Regions from separate parts of the Bacillus sp. TCT6 genome, predicted to be linked through region 3. Evidence: predicted binding sites of a transcription regulator. Region 3 holds the regulator's gene; each other region holds the start of a gene.
The links. Region 3 encodes Rex, which represses fermentation and respiration genes when NADH is low (regulators of the CRP and FNR family bind a similar motif). Its sites were predicted from a motif close to TTGTGAAATATTTCACAA; they were not measured.

Region 1 (7,568 bases), on a different contig from region 3:
ATTTCACGAGATATGTATACTTGGGGGAAAAATGCTGACATATCAGTTATTTCAATAGTTTCCTCAGCTAAACTGGCTAGATTATCTGAACGCTTGGGTGCGGCCGCTGTTGTAGTAGAGGGACATGAAGCAGGAGGACATCTGGGTACCGATCGACCTCTATTCGATATATTACCAGAAGTAGTGGCAGCAGTCGAAATTCCCGTGATTGCTGCTGGAGGAATTATGACTGGGAAAGATATTGCTCGTGCCTTAAAGATGGGTGCATCTGGTGTGCAAATGGGTACAAGATTCGTTGCAAGTAATGAGTGTGACGCACCACTATCCTTTAAGGAAAAATATATAAACGCTCGATTAGAAGATACTATATTAGTCAAAACAACTGTCGGTCTCCAAGGTCGTGCGGTTAAAAATAACTTTACTAAATTAATAGCTGATAATAATAAAAAAATAAAAAAGTGTATAAATTGCTTAAAAAACTGTTCTTATCGTTTCTGCACGCTAGATTCTTTGATAACCTCTATGGATGGTGATTGTGAAAACGGTCTTGTTTTCGCAGGTGCACGAGTAAATGAAGTCAAAGAGATTTTGCCCGTCCAAACAATTATTAACAATATTATGATGGAATATAGAGCATGTATTTAAGGTAGCATCCATGTATAGTTCTTTAAAAAATATTTAATGTTTTAAATTCTTATTTTCCTGACGATACATCAACTAATAATTATGGGCATTATTGATCATAAAAAAGAACACCTACAAATGCTGTAGGTGTTCTTTTTTATTTATAATTGGATAATTTCTCTTATTTCTTCTATAGGTAACTTCGTAAATTTCGCAATATCCTCTACAGACATTCCGTTTTTATACATACCACATACTAATTGTATACGCTCGGCTTTTTTTCCTTCTTCAATACCCTTTTCAATACCTTTTTTGATTCCTTGCTCCTCTGCATGAGCAAACTTTGCAGCTTCATCCATTAGGGTTTTTTCCCTCGCTTCATAGGCTTGTCTGAAAGTCGAATCTTGACTCATTCGCTCCCACTTATTCATTGCTTTTTGTAAAATCGGATCTTGATTCATCGCAATGTCCTCCAATGTTTGAGTTAAGTGTTCATCTTCATTTGCCGGAAGTAATAACAGCCAACGAACAAATGAATCTTCCCACGGATTAACCTTCTCTTCCCGCCATTGTTCCATTAATTTAGGAAGCTCTATAACATGAATCTCTATATCATCACTAAACTGCTTTTGCTGTTGTATATTCCATAGCTTTCCCGTTGTATGAAATTCCTCATATTCAGGGGAAAGTACGAAGTTCAACAAATTAATAGTAATTGTTTTACGAAGAGAGCTGTACGGCATCCCTTTTTGTAACTGTGAAGTATATAATTTCCCCCAGTAATACAAACTTCGTTTAATCATGTCGTGATTATTATTCAGCTGAATTTCTACGTTTACTTTAGTACCCGTGTCTAATGTGGCTGAGACATCTAAGATTGATAATTTATCATCCTCATGTTCTCGATGTAAATGTGGATCCTCTAATTGTAGCGACATAATAGGTGATTCTAATGAATTCTTTAGCATGGCATTTAAAAATGTGATAAGAATATCCTCACTACCACTTGTCCCAAATAATTGCTTAAAAGCAAAATCAATTCGTAAATTTACTAATGACATGGTCATGACTTTCCTCTTTCTGTCTAAGAAATTCTCTTTTCTTTATTGTACATAAAAATTAGGTAATCATGCAAATAGGAACATTTACAAAAGATAGCGCTATCATTCTTTTCAAAAATATATATTCATTAGAAGATAGAGGTAAAATTAATAGTTAATTTGGTGAATTATAACATATATTATCTTTAAATAATACCCATTTGAAAAAACAATGGATTATTTGTTACACAATTGTTAAATTTAGGGATATAAAAAGGCTTTCTATATAAAAAATAGAAAGGTGATGGTGTACGGATAAAATATAAGGGGGATTTATATTATGTTTTCAAAAAAACAAAAATTAGTAACAGTGGTTACCACTCTGACGCTAGGATGTGGATTAGTTTTCGGATTAACTCCTACTTCTGCAGATTCTATAAGTAATCCTACTCCTATTAAGGAAGAACAAGTAAGAATACAGATACCTTTTACTGGATATGTTATTTCAGCAGATGATAATTATTTAGTTATAGCTGACACTAATACAAAAGAGGAGGCACTTTCTTATCAAAATAATTGGTGGGAATTAGCTTCTCAGAATAAAATTTTACGTGTTCCTATTACTAGCAAGGATAACTATAGCGTAGGTGAAAAACTAAATATATTTTCCGTAGGATGGACTCACTCTATTCCACCAATCGCTGTTATGCCTGTTATCGAAAAAATAATTGAATAAATTATATATTTTTTACAAAAGAAGATAGCCATTACAAATGGCTATCTTCTTTTAAACTCATTTATTCTAAATTGGACTAAAGAATTCTTGTTTGTAACTATCTTTATAAATTTATGCTATAACAACACTTGTGCACTTTTTTATTTACTGAACTATGCCTTGTTCTTCCTTCTTCATAGCTCTAATGGATTGAGCTACTTTAACCATCATAGAACATTCTATTCTCTTTCGGAAGATTTTACAGCTGAACTCATGTGTTCCCTTAAGAGAACCCGTTGCATGTATTGTATTAGCTGGACAACCGCCACTACAGTAAAGCTGTGCCCAACATTCCTGACATTCCGGTTTTGAATAGCAATTACTTTCCTTAAACTGAGACTGTATCTCTGCTTTTGTAATGCCATCCCATATATTCCCCATACTATATTCTTCTTCTCCCACATACTGATGACAAGGAAATATCTCCCCCCACGGGGTAATAGCTAGATATTCAGTCCCAGAACCGCAACCAGAAATTCTTTTTTGAACGCACGGACCTTCTGAAAGGTCGAGCATGTAATGATAAAATGTAAAACCATTTCCTTTTTCCTCACGGTTTAGCATTTCTTTCGAGAGAATTTCATACTGATTATAAATTTCCAGCAGGTCTTCTTCACAGAGCGCATATGGTTCTTGGGGATTACAGATAACAGGTTCCATTGAGATTTTGTTAAAACCTAAGTCAGCGATGTGATAAATATCATTGGTAAAATCAACATTATTATGGGTATAGGTTCCACGTACATAGTATTCTTTATCTCCAAGCTTCTCAACAAACTCCTGGAACTTTGGAGCGATATGATTATAGCTACCTTTCCCATTGATAGTTTTACGAAGATAATCATGAACTTTTTTTCTTCCATCAAGACTTAATACAACATTGTGCATTTCTTGATTTAAGAATTCAGTAATTTCATCATTAAGCAGCATACCATTTGTAGTAAAGGTAAAACGAAAAGTTTTTTTGTACTCTTTTTCTTTATTTCTTGCATAGGCGACAATCTGTTTGACAGTTTTCCACGCCATGAGTGGCTCCCCACCAAAAAAATCAACATCAAGATTTCGATGATTACCTGAGTTTTCTAATAGAAAATCTATGGCTCTTTTTCCAACCTCAAAACTCATTATGGCTCTATTTCCATTGTATTTTCCTTGGCTAGCAAAGCAGTATTCACACGACAGATTACATGTATGCGCGACATTAAGGCAAAGAGCCTTTACATAAGTGGGACGATTTATCAAATCAATTGAAAGGTCCCTATAATCATCTTCGGTAAAAAGCTTCCCATCTCTTTTTAGTTCTTCAATATCCGCAATTGTTTCTCGAATTTCCTTCTTGGAAACGTGGAAATCATATTTATACTTTTCCTGCATTATTGACAGGATTTCTTCCCTAGTAGTATTCTGATATAGCATAATTATTTCATAAGCAAGATCGTCAACGACAAGTACGGATTCGCTATAAGTATCTAACACGATATTGTATCCATTTAATTTATATTGATGAATCATACTGGATAACCAAACTCCTTTTTCATAAAGATGGCCACCTAAATAAAATATAATTGAATACTATACTTCTTGTTTCCTATTTATTGTATTTTCACACTTTTGATTTGCAACTCCACATGAGGTTTTACAAACAGACTGGCAAGATGTCTGACATGCACCACACCCACCATGTTTTATAGTATCTTGCAGTTTACAAGTGCTCAGTGTTATAATTCTTTTCATTGTTTATAACCTCCTTTTGAAATAATTTTGAAGAACTAAGGTATATGATTGTGATTTTTTTCACAATCATATACCTTAGTTCTTCAATTTCCCACAAATTATTACTAATATACTTATATATTAACGAACTACTTTATTTTACTTTCCTTTCTTTTAACCTTAATTTAAAATATCACGAGAAGGTTAAATATTATCTATTTAACAGTTACATATCGCAAAGCTACATATAGAATAATATTTATTGTAATTATTTATACATTCATAAATACGGTACGTGAAATTACAATATTTATCTTATAATAAATATGGGCGTTTATAACTTTGTGCTACAACTATAAAAAGTCAATCCCATTGGAATTGACCTTTTATAAACTGTGGCAACAGAAGGATGTCATAAAACTAGGATTTGATATTGTAGCATTTCACTTGTGAAAAGTATAACATGATTAACTAAGAATAGATGTGTCAATCCTTGGAACATTAGCTATAACTTAATTTTTTGAGTATATATAATAGTTAGTGGGCTATAGAATTCATCCTATATCACTATTAATAATTAGCGTTTTTTAATAATAAAAAAGGATGTCTAAAAAAATTCTATTTTTTAGACATCCTTTTTATCTATTTTATTAATAATCCTGTAGGAGTAACTTGATATGTTTTTTTCTTGCCTACAAATTCCTGTTTACTATTCTCAAGATTAGTAAGTGTGGCACGGGTCTTTTCCTTCTGTGCTTCTCCCTCTATATGAGTAAACTCTATATAATCCCCTACCTTAACTGGAACGGTTTGGCTTTCAGCATTTTGTTGTCTATTTCCTACAATTTCTTTATTGTACAATATATTGCCCGATGAGTTTTGAACTTTAATGCTTGCATACGTACTAGTAAAATAGGAATGGGGGATACCCGCTTCTAATTTAATCTGCATTTTTTCTGTTGCTCTGTTATATTCTATTTTCGCGATTTCCCGATCATTATATCCCTTTAATGACCAAGCGAATTGATTTCCATCTAAAACCGTTGTTTCTGGCATTTTCTCTACTTTCTTCAAGCCTTCTTTTGTAACTTGATACCTCGCTGTCTTTCCAATGGTTTCATTTTTGTTATTTTCAAGGTTAGTTAAAGTCGCTCGCGTTTTTTCCTTTGTTGCTTCTCCTTCTATATGGGTAAATTCAATGTAATCCCCTACCTTGACGGGCACAATTTGGCTTTCAGCATTTTGTTGTTTATTTCCCACGATTTCCTTATTGTACAGAACGTTGCCAGAAGAATTCTGGACCTTAATACTCGCATACGTACTAGCAAAGTAGGAATGTGGTACACCTGCTTCTAGTTTGACCTTCATCTCTTCTACCGTTTTATCATAATCTACTTTTGCAAATTCTCTATCACTATATCCTTTTAATGACCACGCAAACTTGTTTCCTTCTAAAATTGTTGCTTCTGGCATTTTTTCTACTTTCTTCAGGCCTTCCTTTGTAACTTCATATATGGCTTTTTTTCCAAAGCTCTCTTGTTTACTATTATCTACATTTGTAAGAGTAGCCCTATGTACACCTTCTAGATGTGTTAACTCGATATAATCGCCTACTTTGACTGGAACTTTTTGCGATTCAGCATTTTGTTGTTTGTTTCCATAAATGTCTTTATTGTATACTACTTTTCCTGTTGCATTTTGTACTTTAATACTCGCATACGTTTCATTAAAATAATGATGCGGTACGCCTGCTTTTAAGTCGATTTGCATTTCTTCTGTTGACTTATTGAAATTAATTTTTGCAAACTCAAAATCACTAATTCCTTTTAGTGACCATGCAAACTGCTTTCCTTCTAAAATACTAGAAGAGTTCGGTATATCTGAATTAAAACCTAAGTTATTTAATATAGATTTTAAATCAGGTAAAACACCTATTCTATCATTCCAAGGATCTTGAGATTGTGTTCCTGTATTTGGATTACTTAAAATATTTCTTAATTCGGCTGGTGTATAAGGAGAACCTCGATGTTCTTTAGCAATACCTTGAATCGAGGTTGCTGCCCCGGCAATAATTGGTGAAGCACTTGATGTTCCACTAAATGTTGATGTATATAAATTTGTAGTATTTTGATTTGGATTTGCTGATGTTGTATCAACATTTTCTCCCCATCCATATACATCTAATCGACTTCCATAATTTGAAAACCATAAACGTTTATGTGGAACAGTTGATGATCCCGCCCCAACCATAATAGCACCTGAATCCTTGAAGTCTGGACTATTTCGATTTAAGATCTTTTTTCCATTACGATCTTTAAAATTATCTAAGTCGTTTGAACCATTTGCGCCAGCTTCTATAATAATAATCCCTTTATCTGCACCAACACGAATTGCATCAAAAATATCTGGATGTACTTCTACAGGTAAATATTTATCCCCATACCCATCATATGAAGCTTGTGCCTCTAATAAAAGAACATCCCCTGATTGTAAATTATGTACAGCACTTAAAATAGCATCTGCTGTATTATAAATTCCATTATCCCTAATTTGGGATATTACTTTTACATTTGCTTTTGGTGCAATTCCAATATTTCCAATTTGATTATCTTCGGATGAAACAATTCCTAAAACTGAAGTACCATGAGCTCTATGCTGGCTTATATTTTGTCCAGACATAAGCTTTATATTTTTATTCACTAAATCCTCATGGTTCAATAACCACCCATATTCCATATCCACAAAAGTTGTACCCTTCCCGTCACCACCCTTAATGCTCCAAGCATGCGAGGCATTAATTCCCTTTGGTGCCGCTTCAAGATATCCTTGATTTTTAAATCTAGGATCATCGTACGGATTAACAGATAAATCTTGTAACTGTATTTCAGGGGGTGTCAAAATTTGTTTTTCTTGTATATAAGCCTCCTCTACAAGAGGTGATGTTTCAAATTTTTTCAGTAACAACTCTATTTCTATGTTATTAGGAGCTTGTACAATATAATAATTTAATAAATTATTAGCTGATTGATTAGCAAATGATTTAGAGTGTACTGATAACTTTTCAATCTCTATCGGATTTACTGATGAGAACAGACGATTCAAAGTAAGTTCTTTATTTTCAGAAAATAACTCCTTTAAATTGTTATCATAATCCCCATTTTTTATTTTTTTCTCAATACCATCTTCATAAGGTAAGTCAATTTGATTTTTAAACTTTACAATTAATCTTTCTTCCTGTGAATCTCTTTCCTTGTATGTGACATTATAAGATTCAGCATAAACTTTATTATGAATACTATCATTTTGTAGGATTAGATCTGTTCCTACAAAAGTTGTCATTGCAATTGATGAAATTAGAAACCCTTTGAATATGTTCATACTATACCCGCCAATCTATATTCTCTTGAGATTTTTTT
Region 2 (7,568 bases), 1.0 Mb from region 3:
TTTCAAAGATGATCCAAAGTGGGCTAAACGTGCACAAAAAGTTGCTGATAAAACTTATGAATTTACACAGTTTATTGTAGATGTTTTAAAAGTTACAGATGTTGGTGCAAGTTTATCAGGGATAGCTACTATTCATAAATCATGTCATATGACACGTATGCTCGGAGTAAAAGAAGCACCAGGGATTTTATTATCAAATGTAAAAGGATTAACTGTGAGAGATTTGCCAAACGTGCAAAATTGTTGTGGGTTTGGGGGAACGTTTTCAGTTAAGATGACTCCAATCTCTGAGCAAATGGTAGATGAAAAAGTAGATAGTGTAATGGAAACAGGTGCAGATTATTTAATCGGTGCAGATTGTGGGTGTTTGTTAAACATTGGCGGACGTATTGAGCGTTTAGGAAAAGAAGTAAAAGTAATGCATATTGCTGAGGTACTGAATAGTCGCTCATGAAGGGGGAACATAAGCTATGTCTATGAAAATCAGTGAGAAAAAATTTAATGATCGCGTTGGTGATGGAATTCAAGATTCGTTTATGCGCGGAGCAGTATCTTCGGCACAAACGCGCTTATATACGAATCGCTTAAAAGCCGCAGATGAATTAGGAAACTGGGAAGAGTGGCGTGAACTAGGTGAACAAATCCGTCAACATACGTTAGAAAATCTTGATTATTACTTAATGCAGTTAAGTGAAAATGTATCAAAAAGAGGCGGACACGTGTACTTTGCGAAGACGAAAGAGGAAGCAGCAAAGTATATTCAAGACGTCGCCAAAAAGAAACAAGCGAAAAAAGTAGTAAAATCAAAGTCGATGGTAACAGAAGAAATCAGTATGAACCATGCGCTTGAAGAGATTGGCTGTGAAGTGTTAGAGAGTGATTTAGGAGAGTATATCTTGCAAGTAGATAACGATCCACCTTCACATATTATTGCACCTGCACTTCATAAAAATAGAACGCAAATTCGCGATGTATTTAAAGAAAAGCTAGGCTATGAAAATTCTGATGACCCGTATGAAATGACAAAGTTTGTTCGTAAACAACTTCGTGAGAAATTTATGGATGCAGAAATTGGTGTAACTGGTTGTAACTTTGCTGTTGCAAATACGGGCTCCCTTTGTTTAGTAACGAATGAAGGTAATGCAGATCTTGTTATGTCAATTCCGAAAACACAAATTGCAGTAATGGGTATGGAACGTATGGTTCCGACAATGGAAGAATTAGATGTTTTAGTTGGTTTACTATGTCGTAGTGCAGTAGGTCAAAAATTAACAAGTTATGTAACAGTAGCAGGACCAATTCAAGAAGAGGAAGTTGATGGACCTGAAGAATTCCATTTAGTTGTTGTTGATAATGGTCGCTCTCAAATTCTTGGATCTGAATTCCGTTCAGTATTACAATGTATTCGTTGCGCTGCTTGTGTTAACGTATGTCCTGTATATCGTCACGTTGGTGGACATTCATATGGATCGATTTATTCAGGACCAATCGGCGCGGTATTAACACCGCTTCTAGGTGGATATGATGATTATAAAGAGCTTCCTTATGCATCTAGTTTATGCGGAGCATGTACAGAAGCTTGTCCAGTAAAAATTCCATTGCATGATTTATTATTAAAACATCGTCAAGTCATCGTTGAGCAAGAAGGTCGTGCACCACTTGCAGAAAAACTAGCGATGAAAATGTTTAGTATGGGTGCTTCTTCAGCTGCTTTATATAAAATGGGTTCAAAAATGGCACCAGCGGCAATGAGTCCATTTACATCTGGTAATCGTGTATCAAAAGGTGTTGGGCCACTTAAAAACTGGACGGATATTCGTGAATTCCCAGCTCCAAGTAAAGAACGATTCCGTGATTGGTATAAAGATCATAAGAAAGGCGGGGATAAATAATGACAGGATTAATTCAAAACCGTGATGCCTTTCTAGATAACATTGCAAAAGAACTTGGGCGCGCGCGTAAAACAGAAGGTGTAGAGCGTCCAGTATGGAAAAGTAATGTGAATATAGAAACGTTAAAAGATTATTCACAAGAAGAATTACTAGAAGTGTTTAAAAATCAATGTACAAACATTCATACAACTGTAGTAGAAACGACAAATGAACGTTTACGTGAAGACCTTCAACAAGTAATCATGGAAAACGGCGGAGGACCTATTTTATTATCAGCGGATGAGCGTTTTGATGCATATGGTTTAACATCTTTATTTAAAGAAGAACTTCCAAAGCGAGACGTTGAAGTAAACGTATGGGATCCAGAGAGAAAAGACGGAAATATGCGTTTAGCTGAAAAAGCGAATATTGGTATTGCATTTAGTGATTATACATTAGCTGAATCTGGTACAATTGTTGTACAAAGTCATAAAGGACAAGGACGTTCTTTACATTTTTTACCGACTGTATATTTAGCTATTATTCCACGTGAAACACTTGTGCCTCGTATTACACAAGCAGTTCAGGATATGAACTCACGTGTAGAAGATGGCGAGACAGCGGCATCTTGTATTAACTTTATTACAGGACCAAGTAACTCGGCTGACATTGAGATGAATCTTGTTGTCGGAGTACATGGACCATTAAAAGCAATATATTTCATCGTATAAAAGAGGGGAAAGCAGGCCAGAAAATGGCCTGCTTTTTTAGTAGAATAATGGATAATATGAAGTAGAAGTTCTCTCCTTTTTTTGCTATGTTTTTTGGGAAAGGAGAGGAAGGGATGTTCACTTATTTATATGCACTGTTAGCAGGGATGGTGTTTGGTTCATTTTTTATGTTAGTTGCGATGAGGGTTCCATTAGGGGAGTCTATCATTACCCCGCGTTCACATTGTCATTATTGTAAATATGTGCTAAGGCCAAAAGAACTAATCCCCATCATTTCATTTTATATACAAAGAGGCTGTTGTACGAATTGTAAGAGGCAAATTCCGATTATGTATGTAGCATTTGAATGTATAACAGGAAGTATATTTCTTCTTACCGTGTATATGATTGGAATAGAACGAGAGCTTATTATCATTTTATCCCTCTTTTCGCTACTTCTTATTATTTCACTTACAGATTACTTATATATGTTAATTCCTGATTGTATTTTAATTTCATTTGCCGTTTTACTCATTCTCGAAAGTGTTTTTGTACAATTAGTTACTTGGACAGATAGTATAGTTGGTAGTGGTGTTATATTCATTTTGTTATATTGCATGCAAAAGATGTATCCAGAAGGGCTTGGCGGTGGAGATATAAAACTACTTTCGTTGCTTGGGTTTATAGTAGGAGTGAAGGGAGTTTTTATCATTTTATTTTTAGCATCTTGTTTTAGTCTTTGTTTTTTCGGGATTGGGATCGTATTAAAGCGTATAGAAGTACGAAAGCCCATTCCATTTGGTCCTTTTATTAGCCTTGGGGCAATATGTTATGTATTGGTCGCATATTCAAAGTAGAGAGGGAATAGAAAATGAACGTATATATGGATGATCAAAGAAGTTGTCCGTTCGGGTATGTGCCGGCAACTACAGTAGAATGTACCTTACAAATGGTTCGGGATTATGGTGTGAATATTCTTTCCCTTGATTTTAATATGGGATGGGGAGAAAAAAGTGGACTAGATTTTGTAGAAGCCTTTTGTACAGAAGGGTTATATGTAAATGAAATTCACCTTCATACGAATGATATCATCGGTATGCATAAGATGAAACAAAGATTGGATAAGGGAAAGGAAGAAGGAGAAATTAATCCTCACCTTGTTGTTAAATATGTGGGAAGCTAAAAACTCCAAAGTAAAACTTTGGAGTTTTTAATGTTTCATATGTGCTTGTAAAGGAATAATCTCTTCTTGTTGAGCTGCTGCGATTTCAGTTTCTTCCTGTTGAACGTCAGGTGTTTTCTTAGTTAAGTAGTGGTATACCATACCGACAAATACTGATCCGCCAATAATGTTACCGATTGTAACAGGAATTAAGTTATGAATAGCACCTGAAAAAGAAATTGTCTCAGGATGCGGTGAAACTAAAGATAAAGCAAAGAGTGATAAGTTTGCAATACTATGTTCGTAACCAGATAAGAAGAATGTGAAAACAAGTAGCATCATGACCATTATTTTTGCTGTGTCACCTTTGACCTGAGAAGGTAAGAAGCAAGCAAGACATACGAGCCAGTTACATAAAATGGCTTTAAAGAATAACTGCATTGTAGGTGTGTTCATCTTTCCTTCAACGACTTTACTCATTAAGTGACCGTGATCAATTGCTTCAAAAATTCCAGTTGCGTAAAATAGTAAGGCAAAGAATAACGCGCCACCTAAGTTACCTGCGTAACAAGCAACCCAGTTACGCAGTGTATCAGAAATCGTTGTTTCCTTTCTTAAAGTTGCTACAGTAAAGTACATTGTGTTTCCAGTAAACAATTCAGCACCACCATATATAATAAGTACGAGAGCAATCCCGAAAAACATAGAAGCAGCTAAATAAGTTGCTGGTGAATCTGCAATGTGAAAAAAATTACCTAATTTAAAACATAGTACAATAATAAAACCGATATAAATACCCGCAAGTGCAGCACGAATGAAATATTGCATTGGGTTTATATCTAGCATTTTCTTTTTGCTTTTAGCCAGTTTGACAACATAATCTAGTCCTTGTTCTAGCATGAGTAATACGCTCCTTTAGTAAATCTTCTATAAATACTCCTTATATGAATAAAGTACATGGAATTGTTCTCACTTTCAATAAGTTTGTGCAATGTTTCACAAAAAGGACATACATATATTGAGAAAGCGTTTGCAAAAGATAGTATAATGGAATTTTTTCTGGATATTGAGAGGAAGAAAGCAAAAAGAAAAAGCGCTGTAATTACAGCGCTTTTTCGTCTAAATTCTTTTCTACTTTTACTTCTACTTCTTTTGAGAAGAACCAACCACCAACTGCGATTCCGACTAATACAATCCAGAATGTAAGCTTCCACGGAGTGGATTCTGGGAATGAATGTGGAATTACATTTAATGCAGGGTGTGCTAATGTATAAACTGCTAGCTTTACACCAACCCAACCTACAATTAAGAATGCTGCAGTTTCAAGTCCTGGTTTACGTTTTAAGATTTGTACGAAAGCAGTTGCTGCAAATCGCATAATGATTAATCCGATAAGTCCACCCACAAAGATAACAACGAATTGCCCAGTATCAAGACTACCAATTGTACCTAATCCTGTTTTTGGTAAAGTCATTGCTAGTGCAACAGCAGCTAAAATTGAATCAACTGCGAAGGCGATATCAGCAACCTCAACTTTAAATACAGTCCACCAAAAGTTCTCTTGTTTTTTCTTTGCTTCTTTTTCTTCAGTTTCTTCATCCGTATTCTTTTTAACATACGTTTTAAATAAGTGATTACCAGCGATAAACATAAGGTAGATGGCACCGATTGCTTGCACTTGCCATACATCGACTAAGAACGAAATCATAAATAACGATCCGAATCGGAAAACAAATGCCCCCGCTAATCCATAAAATAGTGCTTTCTTTCGTTTTTCTTCTGGTAAATGTTTTACCATAATTGCAAGAACAAGAGCGTTATCAGCCGCTAAAATTCCTTCAAGTGCAATTAGGATGAGTAATACCCAACCATACTCCAATAATAATGATACATCCATGTACATTCTCCTCTCATTTCTATAAGTTCTAAATAAGTGAAGAATTTCCCCACTATTTAGTTTCCCCATACTCCTGCCTATTAACTTTGGAAGAATCTGGAAATGAATACAAAAAAGACCTCTGCCGTTAATAGGCAAAGGTCTTGCTAGACATATGTAATGAAAATGCCAACAAAGCCGGAAGAACTAAGTTCTACGTAATGACGACTTTGTTTCCAAGAAATTTTCTTGGACGCTACTCCCCTTTGGAGATATGCTATTGTATTCTCATTATATGGATAATTTCTACGGTTGTCAACCTGTTAAAATATCTTCATTCGGATATTTTATTTTCCGGTTCTTTTTACGAGCAAATGAAAAAGCCAATGTTAAAGGACCCATTTTCCCAAAAAACATCATAAAGATAATAATAGCTTTTCCGATTATAGTTAAGTGGGGTGTTAAGTTCATACTGAGGCCAACAGTCCCAAATGCTGAAAATACTTCGAAAGCACTCATCAATAGAGGAACTCGCTCAGTAATACTCAAAATTAAAATAGCAAAAAAGATAAATGAAATGGAAATAATAGTAATAGTTAATGATTTGACAATGAGAGTATCTTTAATGGACTTTTTAAATACGACAATATCCTCTTGTTCTTGTAGAAATTTAAATACGCCAAAAAATATGATTAAAAATGTTGTTAACTTAATCCCACCACCCGTTGAAGCGCTACCAGCACCAATAAACATAAGGAGCATCATTAATAGGAGGGAAGGTTTTGACAATGTAGAAATATCAACTGTATTAAACCCGGCAGTTCGCGTTGAAATTGCTTGAAAATAAGAGGCTATTCCTTCTTCAAATGGGGTAAAACCTCTCATAGAAAGGGAGTTATGGAACTCGAATATAAAAATAAAAAGGGTAGCAATAATGTTGACGATTAGAGTAGAAGAAAGCATAAGTTTTGAATGTAGTGTAAGGTTTTTAAAGTTTTTCTTTCTTTTTATGTCTACGATTACTGTAAAACCTATTCCACCTAAAATGATGAGAGAGGAAATGACGAAATTGACAAGAATGCTATGAGAATGGGACATTAAATTATCGCTCCACACAGAAAAACCAGCATTGTTAAAGGCTGAGATTGAATGGAAAAAACTATAATAGATCCCTTTGGTAACCCCATATTTTGGTACCCACTCAAAAGAAAGAATTAAAGTAGCGATACATTCGACTGTAAAAGAGAATAAAAATAACGATTTGGCAAGACGGATGACGCCGCCGATATTCGTTTGATTTAATGCTTGTTGTAATAAAATACGGTTTTGAAGACCGATTTTTCTTCCGAGCATAATCGCAATTAAGACAGCAAAGCTCATAATGCCAAGCCCGCCAACTTGTATAAGCGCTAAAATGACACATTGTCCAAATAAAGTAAACATTTTTCCGGTATCTACAACACCAAGCCCAGTAACAGTACAAGCGGAAACGGTTGTAAATAAGGCATCGAGCCATGAAATGGACGTTGTCGTAGCAATGGGCAGTTTTAATAAGCATGTGCCGACAACTGATAATAGAAGAAAAGATAAAGTAAGAACGCGGGGAGGGCTCATGCTAATATTAATCCGTTTCATTTCACATATCGCTCCTTTCATTTTGCTTTGATTAGTATGTGAAAAAGCACTATTATGTATGTTGAAAATAGAAAGAGGCAGAGAATATCTGCCTCTAAGCCATATGTTATATTATTATCCACGTAATTGTTGTTGTGCTAAAGCAACAAGACGTTTTGTTACTTCACCGCCAACTGAACCGTTAGAACGAGATGCTGTATTAGACCCTAAGCTTACACCAAATTCTTGTGCAATCTCATATTTAAATTGTTCAAGCGCTTGCTCTGCACCTGGAACTAATAATTTGTTTGTTTTTACCATGTTGATACACATCC
Region 3 (7,568 bases):
GTCCTCCGCCTCTAGTCTCATAACAAAGAAAAGGCAGGGGTCTGGCTTTATAAAGAAAGATAGTCTCCGCTCTTTATAAATATAAGACACACTGCCTTCATAGTCAGGTTGTTTACGGTAACCCGGTAGAGACTCTCAAACCATATCATTGAGGATATATGAAGGATCGTTTTATATTATCTTCCTAGATTCTAACAATGAAGTATCTATATGGTCAAGAGAGAAAGCGACAAAATTCTACAGAAATTCATTTCCTTTTCTAAAAAACATAAAAAAACATCCATTTCTATATAGAAATGGATGTTTTTTAGGGCAAACGGAATTACATCATTCCGCCCATACCGCCCATGCCCATGCCACCCATGTCAGGCATTGCTGGTGCATTTGGTTCTGGCTTGTCAGCTACTACAGCTTCAGTTGTTAAGAACATAGCTGCAACAGATGCTGCGTTTTGAAGTGCAGAACGAGTTACTTTAGCTGGATCTACGATACCAGACTCAAGCATGTTAACCCATTCGCCAGTAGCTGCGTTGAAACCAACGCCTACTTTTTCGCCTTTTAGACGCTCTACAACTACAGATCCTTCTAGACCAGCGTTGATTGCGATTTGACGAACTGGCTCTTCTAGTGCACGAAGTACGATGTTGATACCTGTTGCTTCGTCGCCTTCAGCTACGATAGAAGCTACTTTCGTGTATACGTTCATAAGTGAAGTACCACCACCTGCAACGATACCTTCTTCTACTGCTGCACGAGTTGAGTTAAGTGCATCTTCAATGCGAAGTTTGCGCTCTTTTAACTCAGTTTCAGTTGCTGCACCGACTTTAATTACTGCTACGCCACCTGCAAGTTTCGCAAGACGCTCTTGTAATTTTTCACGATCGAATTCAGAAGTTGTTTCTTCTAATTGCGCACGAATTTGACCGATGCGAGCTGCGATTTGCTCTGTATTTCCAATACCTTCAACTACAGTTGTGTTTTCTTTTGTAACAACAACTTTACCAGCGCGTCCTAAAGATTCAACTGTAGCAGATTTTAAGTCACGACCTAATTCTTCAGTGATTACTTCGCCACCAGTTAAGATTGCGATATCTTCTAGCATTGCTTTACGACGGTCACCAAATCCAGGAGCTTTAACAGCTACTACATTGAATGTACCACGAAGTTTGTTCACTACTAATGTAGCTAAAGCTTCGCCTTCTACATCTTCAGCAATGATAAGAAGTGGTTTACCTTGTTGTACCACTTGCTCTAATACTGGTAAGATTTCTTGAATGTTAGAAATCTTTTTGTCAGTAATTAAGATGTATGGGTTATCAAGAACTGCTTCCATTTTGTCAGAATCAGTAATCATGTAAGGAGATGCATATCCACGATCAAATTGCATACCTTCTACTACGTCTAATTCTGTTGTAAATCCTTTAGACTCTTCTAAAGTAATAACGCCGTCGTTACCAACGCGCTCCATTGCTTCAGCGATTAATTGACCTACTTCTTCGTCAGCTGCAGAAATAGCAGCTACTTGTGCGATAGAAGATTTGCCTTCGATTGGTTTAGAAATCGTTTTTAATTCTTCAATTGCAGCAGTAACAGCTTTTTCGATACCTTTACGAAGACCCATTGGGTTAGCACCAGCTGTTACGTTTTTAAGACCTTCACGAATCATAGCTTGCGCTAATACAGTTGCAGTTGTTGTTCCGTCACCAGCTACATCATTTGTTTTGCTAGCAACTTCTGCTACTAATTTCGCACCCATGTTTTCGAATGCATCTTCTAATTCGATTTCTTTTGCGATTGTTACACCATCATTTGTAATAAGTGGTGAACCAAATTTTTTCTCAAGTACAACGTTACGACCTTTTGGTCCAAGTGTTACTTTTACTGCGTTTGCAAGAGTGTCGACACCGCGAAGCATCGAACGACGTGCTTCTTCACTAAATTTAATATCTTTTGCCATAATAATTGACCCCCTTGGATTTTTTAAGATTTATATAATTAACCGATAACTGCTAAGATGTCACTTTCACGTAAAATCAAGTAGTCTGTACCTTCATATTTCACTTCAGTACCTGCATATTTTGAGAAGATGATAAGATCACCTGCTGCTACCTCTAAAGCAACACGCTCACCATTTTCAAGCACTCGACCAGTACCTACTGCAACAACTTTACCCTCTTGTGGTTTTTCTTTTGCAGTGTCTGGTAATACAATACCACTTGCTGTTTTTTCTTCTGCTTGAACAAGCTCAATTACAACGCGATCACCTAATGGCTTTAGCATGAACAATAACCTCCTCATTTTGTTATGTAAATTTTATTTATTAGCACTCAAGTCACCCGAGTGCTAACACACTTATAATAATAAATAATCTCAATTTCTTTTGCAAGTAAAAAAATCATAATTTTTTCGCAAATTACTATATAAACTTTCTATATAGAATACTGCCTTTACTATATGAATCGTTGTTTCCCCTACTCGTATGTTACAATATGAAAGACACCCTAAGTTGTTTTCGCTAAACGTACAACTTTTTCCTGTCTCCTACTTTAATTTAAAATACGTATTTACAAAAAAATCATAATTCGAATGAAAGTTTATATCGTAGATAACATATTTACATGTTATCCTACCTCATCTCATACACTAGAGTTAGAAAGGATGGTTAAACCATTTGAAGAAACAATACTGGTGGATTATCGTTACATACATTTTAATGCAATTATCTGGCGCTGTTGGATTACCACTTCTCCTAAAAACAGGACTCTATGATAATAGAGGATTTACCATTGAGGAAAAAGGACAAATCATAATGGGACACTGGGCAATTATTAGCTTCTTTGTTGCATTATGTATCGTACTTTGGTTACTTAGAACAGATATTCGCGACAGACATTTAGATGCAACGCGCTCTTCTGTTCCAGCTACAATTGGGTGGATTTTCATCGGATTATTCTTAGCTTTCTTTTCACAAATAGTTGCCGGTATGATCGAGATGCAGCTACTAGGAATTAAACAAGGTTCAGAAAATACAATGAAACTGATGGAAATTGCACGAACTACTCCTTGGTTCCTTATTGTTGTATCTATAATCGGACCTATCTTAGAAGAAATCGTATTTAGAAAAATTCTATTCGGTGCACTTTATAAGAAGTTCAACTTCTTTATTGCAGCTATCATTAGTTCACTTGTATTCGCAGCAATTCATTTTGATTTTACTCACTTATTGGTATACACTGCTATGGGGCTCGTATTCGCCTTCTTATATGTGAAGACGAAGCGCATTATCGTTCCTATTGCAGCTCATGTTGCGATGAATACATTAGTCGCTATTGGGCAAATTTTTATGAGCAATGAGCAAATTCAAGAAATGATTAAAGAAGCTGAAAAAATGCAAGGATTTATCGGAGGATTTTTTGTATGAGAAACTCACCATTGTTCATGGCCGCATTATACTTCCTTCTTGGATGTATCTTTACACGCTTCGCCATTACGAACGTGACAGATACAATCTGGAATGTGTGGACAATACTATTTGCAGTTATGGCAACAATTGATTTTAATTTGGCACTTCGCCTTATATTAGTTAAATTCACAAAGAAGAAACAATAATAAAACGCAGAGGTCGCTTCCTCTGCGTTTTATTGTGGATAGTTTTTCAAAAAGTAAACTAATGTTTGTAACTCTACAGCTAAATCAATATGATGAATTCTAATATTCTCTGATACGTTTAATCGTGCTGGTGTGAAATTCAAAATACCGTGCACGCTCGTTTCAGCTAATCTATCTGCTACAGCTTGTGCTACTGTAGCCGGTACTGTTAATATTGCCACTTGTATATCATTTGATAATCTCTCTTCTAATTCATCTAAATGATATACAGGAATGCCCCCGATTTCTGTTCCAACTTTCTCTTCACTAACATCAAATGCCATTTCAATTTTTGTATTATTGTTTTTCGTGAAATTATAATGTAAGAAAGCGGTCCCTAAATTACCTACTCCAATAAGTGCTACACGCGTTATATCATCTTGATCAAGTGTTTCGCGGAAAAATGATAATAAATAATTTACGTTATATCCATATCCCTTTTTCCCTAATGCTCCAAAATACGAAAAATCTCTTCGTATTGTTGCGGAATCTACTTTTACCGCTTCACTCAATTCGGCCGATGAAACACGCTGCTTACCAGAAAGAGATAAGTTTTGGATAAATCGATAGTATAGAGGCAATCTTTTAGCAGTGGCTTGTGGAATCTTTTGCTGATCCATATGACCTCTCCTCTCTTCCTATCTTTATTCATATACTTTAATCAAATACAGAAGTTTAGCACTCATTAAATTCCTTGTATAATAAAGAGAAGAAGTATTCTCTCTTTATTTTAAACTATACACTATTTTTAGTATGATTGAGAAATATAAACATGGCAAAGTTAAGAAATTATTTGAGGTGAGAACATTGATTTTATTACAAGTAAATGGACTTTCGAAATTATACGGTGCAGAAACAATTCTTGCAAACATAAAATTGGAAGTACAAACAAAAGATCGTATCGCATTAGTTGGAAGGAATGGAGCTGGAAAATCTACATTATTAAAAATTATCGCTGGTGAGTTATCACATGATGGTGGCGAAATTATAAAACCGAAAGATGTCTCAATCGGGTATTTAGCTCAAAATACTGGCCTAGAAACGTCTTTAACAATTTGGGATGAAATGCTAACCGTCTTTACCCACTTACAGCAAATGGAGACAAAACTTCGAAAGCTTGAGCAAGAAATGGGAAAAGAAGAAAACTTTTCAAACGAAGCTATATATGAAAGATTGTTAGCTGATTATGACCAATTGCAACTCAATTATAAAGATCAAGGTGGATATCAATACGAAGCGGATATTCGCTCCATTTTAAGCGGCCTTGGCTTCCCAGTTGAAACACACCAGACGACGATCTCTACTTTAAGTGGCGGGCAAAAAACAAGATTAGCTCTCGGGAAATTATTATTAACAAAACCAGACTTACTTATTTTGGACGAGCCTACAAACCATTTAGACATTGAAACATTAACATGGCTTGAGCAATATTTACAAGGTTATCCTGGCGCAATATTAATCGTTTCCCATGACCGTTATTTCTTAGACAAACTCGTTACACAAGTATATGAAATTTCGAATAAAGAAAGCAGACGATTTGTTGGTAACTACAGTAAATATTTAGACTTAAAATCAGCATTATATGATCAAGAAATGAAACGTTACGAAAAACAACAAGATGAAATCGCAAAACTTGAGGACTTCGTTCAAAAGAATATAGCTCGCGCTTCTACAACGAAACGTGCTCAAAGTCGCCGTAAACAACTAGACAGAATGGAATTATTAACGAGACCATTAGGGGATTCTAAGTCAGCATCATTCCACTTCGATATTGAAAAGCAAAGTGGAAATGATGTTTTACAAGTAAAAGATGCAACCATCGGCTATGAGGAGGACCCTATAATTGAACACGTAACTATGCGCTTAACTCGCGGAGATAGTGTTGCCTTAGTTGGTCCAAACGGAATTGGGAAATCCACATTATTAAAATCTATTGTGAATAAGTTACCACTATTAAATGGTAATGTTTCTTTCGGATCAAATGTATCTGTTGGCTATTATGACCAAGAACAAGCAAATTTAACATCTTCTAAACGGGTTTTAAATGAACTATGGGATGAATATCCACTGCAACCTGAAAAAGAAATCCGTACTATACTCGGGAATTTTTTATTCACAGGAGATGATGTACTGAAACCAGTATCTTCCCTTAGTGGTGGACAAAAAGCTCGATTAGCTCTTGCGAAACTTATGATGCAAAAGTCAAATTTATTAATTCTGGATGAGCCTACGAACCACCTTGATTTAAATAGTAAAGAGATTTTAGAGAATGCTTTAATTGATTATCCAGGGACTCTTCTATTTGTCTCACATGACCGCTACTTTATTAACCGTGTAACAACGACTGTGGTTGAGTTATCAACAGAAGGCGCACAGGAATATTTAGGGGATTACGATTACTATGTGGAGAAGAAAAATGAAATGATTGAACGTGCAGCATTTGAACAACAAGAACAGCAAGAAAATCAGGCACCTGTTCAAAAAACTGTAGCTCAAGAAAAATTAAATTATCTCGAAGAAAAAGAGCGTAAACAATTAGAACGTCAACGCACTCGAAAAATTGAAGAGCTAGAACAAAATATCGTAAACTTAGAAGAAGAAATTGCTACGTTAGAAGATCAACTTTGCTTACCAGAAATATATGCAGATTATGAAAAAGCTAGTGAAATTACAACTAAAAAACAAACGCTACAAGAACAGCTTGAAACTTGTATGGCAGAGTGGGAAGAGCTGCATGTATAAGAGTATTTAAATAAGGAAGATGTCTCATCAGTCATGATTTTTGACTATGCGACATCTTTTTTCTTTAAGTACATAAATAATTTTTTGGATATATCAATGGTAACTGGGAATATATCAACGATTTTTCAAATACATCTATCGTAACCCTATATACATAAACGATTCGACACGAAATATCGATTTACCGACAAGGATTGACAATATCAGCACCCTCTATAATGGAGGGATATTAAAAAATGTTTTTCGGGGATATCTTCTTGCTTTTTATTTCCCGAAAAACAATACACTCAAAGGTCAGACTTCATCTAGTTTATCCACAAGTTTATACACATATCCACCTTTATAAAATAACTATTAAACCAACTTTTCCACATTACCCACAGCCAACGAAAAAGTTACCAACACTTTATATACACAATAAAACCCACATTATCAACAGATAACATGGGTTTTATCCACAAGCTGTGGTTAATTATGTGCATAACTATGCTTCAATATCTAATCCTGGATTCGCATTTAAGGCTAATGTTGCACGCTTGCCTTGTTCATACGCAATTGTCCCTGCCGCTGCAATCATTGCTGCATTATCTGTGCATAAAGATAGCGGTGGAATAATTAGTTCAATGTTTTCTTTTTTTGCAAATTCTTCTTCTAATCGGGCACGAAGTCCTTTATTAGCAGCTACTCCACCAGCAAGAAGTAATTGCTTTACATTATAAGCTGCTGCTGCACGAGCTGCTTTCGTTACAAGTACATCTATTACACTTTCTTGGAAACTTGCCGCTAAATCTTCTGGTTTAATTTCTATACCACGTTGTTTCGCGTTATGCACAGTGTTGATAACTGCTGATTTCAATCCACTAAAGCTAAAATCATATGAATCCGGTTCTAGCCATGCACGAGGCAAATCAATTGTTGGTTCTCCTTCATGTGCAAGGCGATCAATATGAGGACCACCTGGATATGGCATAGATAACGTACGAGCTACTTTATCATATGCTTCTCCAGCTGCATCATCTCGCGTTTCACCAATTACTTCAAATGAACCATGTTCTTTCATATAAACAAGTTCTGTATGCCCACCAGATACAACAAGTGATAATAGCGGGAATTGCACTTCTTTTACTAAACGGTTCGCATAAATATGACCAGCAATATGATGAACACCGACTAGCGGA

Region 1: the regulator Rex is predicted to act here: its motif matches at 4,222-4,239, upstream of scfA (six-cysteine ranthipeptide SCIFF).
Region 2: the regulator Rex is predicted to act here: its motif matches at 4,728-4,745, upstream of AC0ONG_RS05250 (formate/nitrite transporter family protein).

What each region holds. Positions count from the first base shown of each region.
Region 1 is NZ_JBVYHX010000002.1:118,192-125,759, forward strand. Features, by position in the region: partial or broken gene AC0ONG_RS27555 (NAD(P)H-dependent flavin oxidoreductase) at 1-645, shown strand, start outside; gene AC0ONG_RS27560 (Rpn family recombination-promoting nuclease/putative transposase) at 786-1,691, opposite strand; gene AC0ONG_RS27565 (DUF3221 domain-containing protein) at 2,005-2,400, shown strand; gene scfB (thioether cross-link-forming SCIFF peptide maturase) at 2,545-3,951, opposite strand; gene scfA (six-cysteine ranthipeptide SCIFF) at 4,012-4,173, opposite strand; gene AC0ONG_RS27580 (putative mucin/carbohydrate-binding domain-containing protein) at 4,795-7,530, opposite strand.
Region 2 is NZ_JBVYHX010000001.1:1,041,826-1,049,393, forward strand. Features, by position in the region: gene AC0ONG_RS05225 ((Fe-S)-binding protein) at 1-454, shown strand, start outside; gene AC0ONG_RS05230 (LutB/LldF family L-lactate oxidation iron-sulfur protein) at 471-1,892, shown strand; gene AC0ONG_RS05235 (LutC/YkgG family protein) at 1,892-2,602, shown strand; gene AC0ONG_RS05240 (prepilin peptidase) at 2,716-3,438, shown strand; gene AC0ONG_RS05245 (cyclic-phosphate processing receiver domain-containing protein) at 3,453-3,764, shown strand; gene AC0ONG_RS05250 (formate/nitrite transporter family protein) at 3,792-4,643, opposite strand; gene AC0ONG_RS05255 (TerC family protein) at 4,846-5,640, opposite strand; yybP-ykoY riboswitch at 5,723-5,896, opposite strand; gene AC0ONG_RS05260 (TrkH family potassium uptake protein) at 5,935-7,254, opposite strand; gene AC0ONG_RS05265 (alpha/beta-type small acid-soluble spore protein) at 7,369-7,554, opposite strand.
Region 3 is NZ_JBVYHX010000001.1:2,097-9,664, reverse strand. Features, by position in the region: purine riboswitch at 81-182, opposite strand; gene groL (chaperonin GroEL) at 323-1,957, opposite strand; gene groES (co-chaperone GroES) at 1,996-2,280, opposite strand; gene AC0ONG_RS00040 (CPBP family intramembrane glutamic endopeptidase) at 2,672-3,421, shown strand; gene AC0ONG_RS00035 (YdiK family protein) at 3,418-3,609, shown strand; gene AC0ONG_RS00030 (redox-sensing transcriptional repressor Rex) at 3,639-4,268, opposite strand; gene AC0ONG_RS00025 (ABC-F family ATP-binding cassette domain-containing protein) at 4,456-6,390, shown strand; gene tsaD (tRNA (adenosine(37)-N6)-threonylcarbamoyltransferase complex transferase subunit TsaD) at 6,875-7,568, opposite strand, start outside.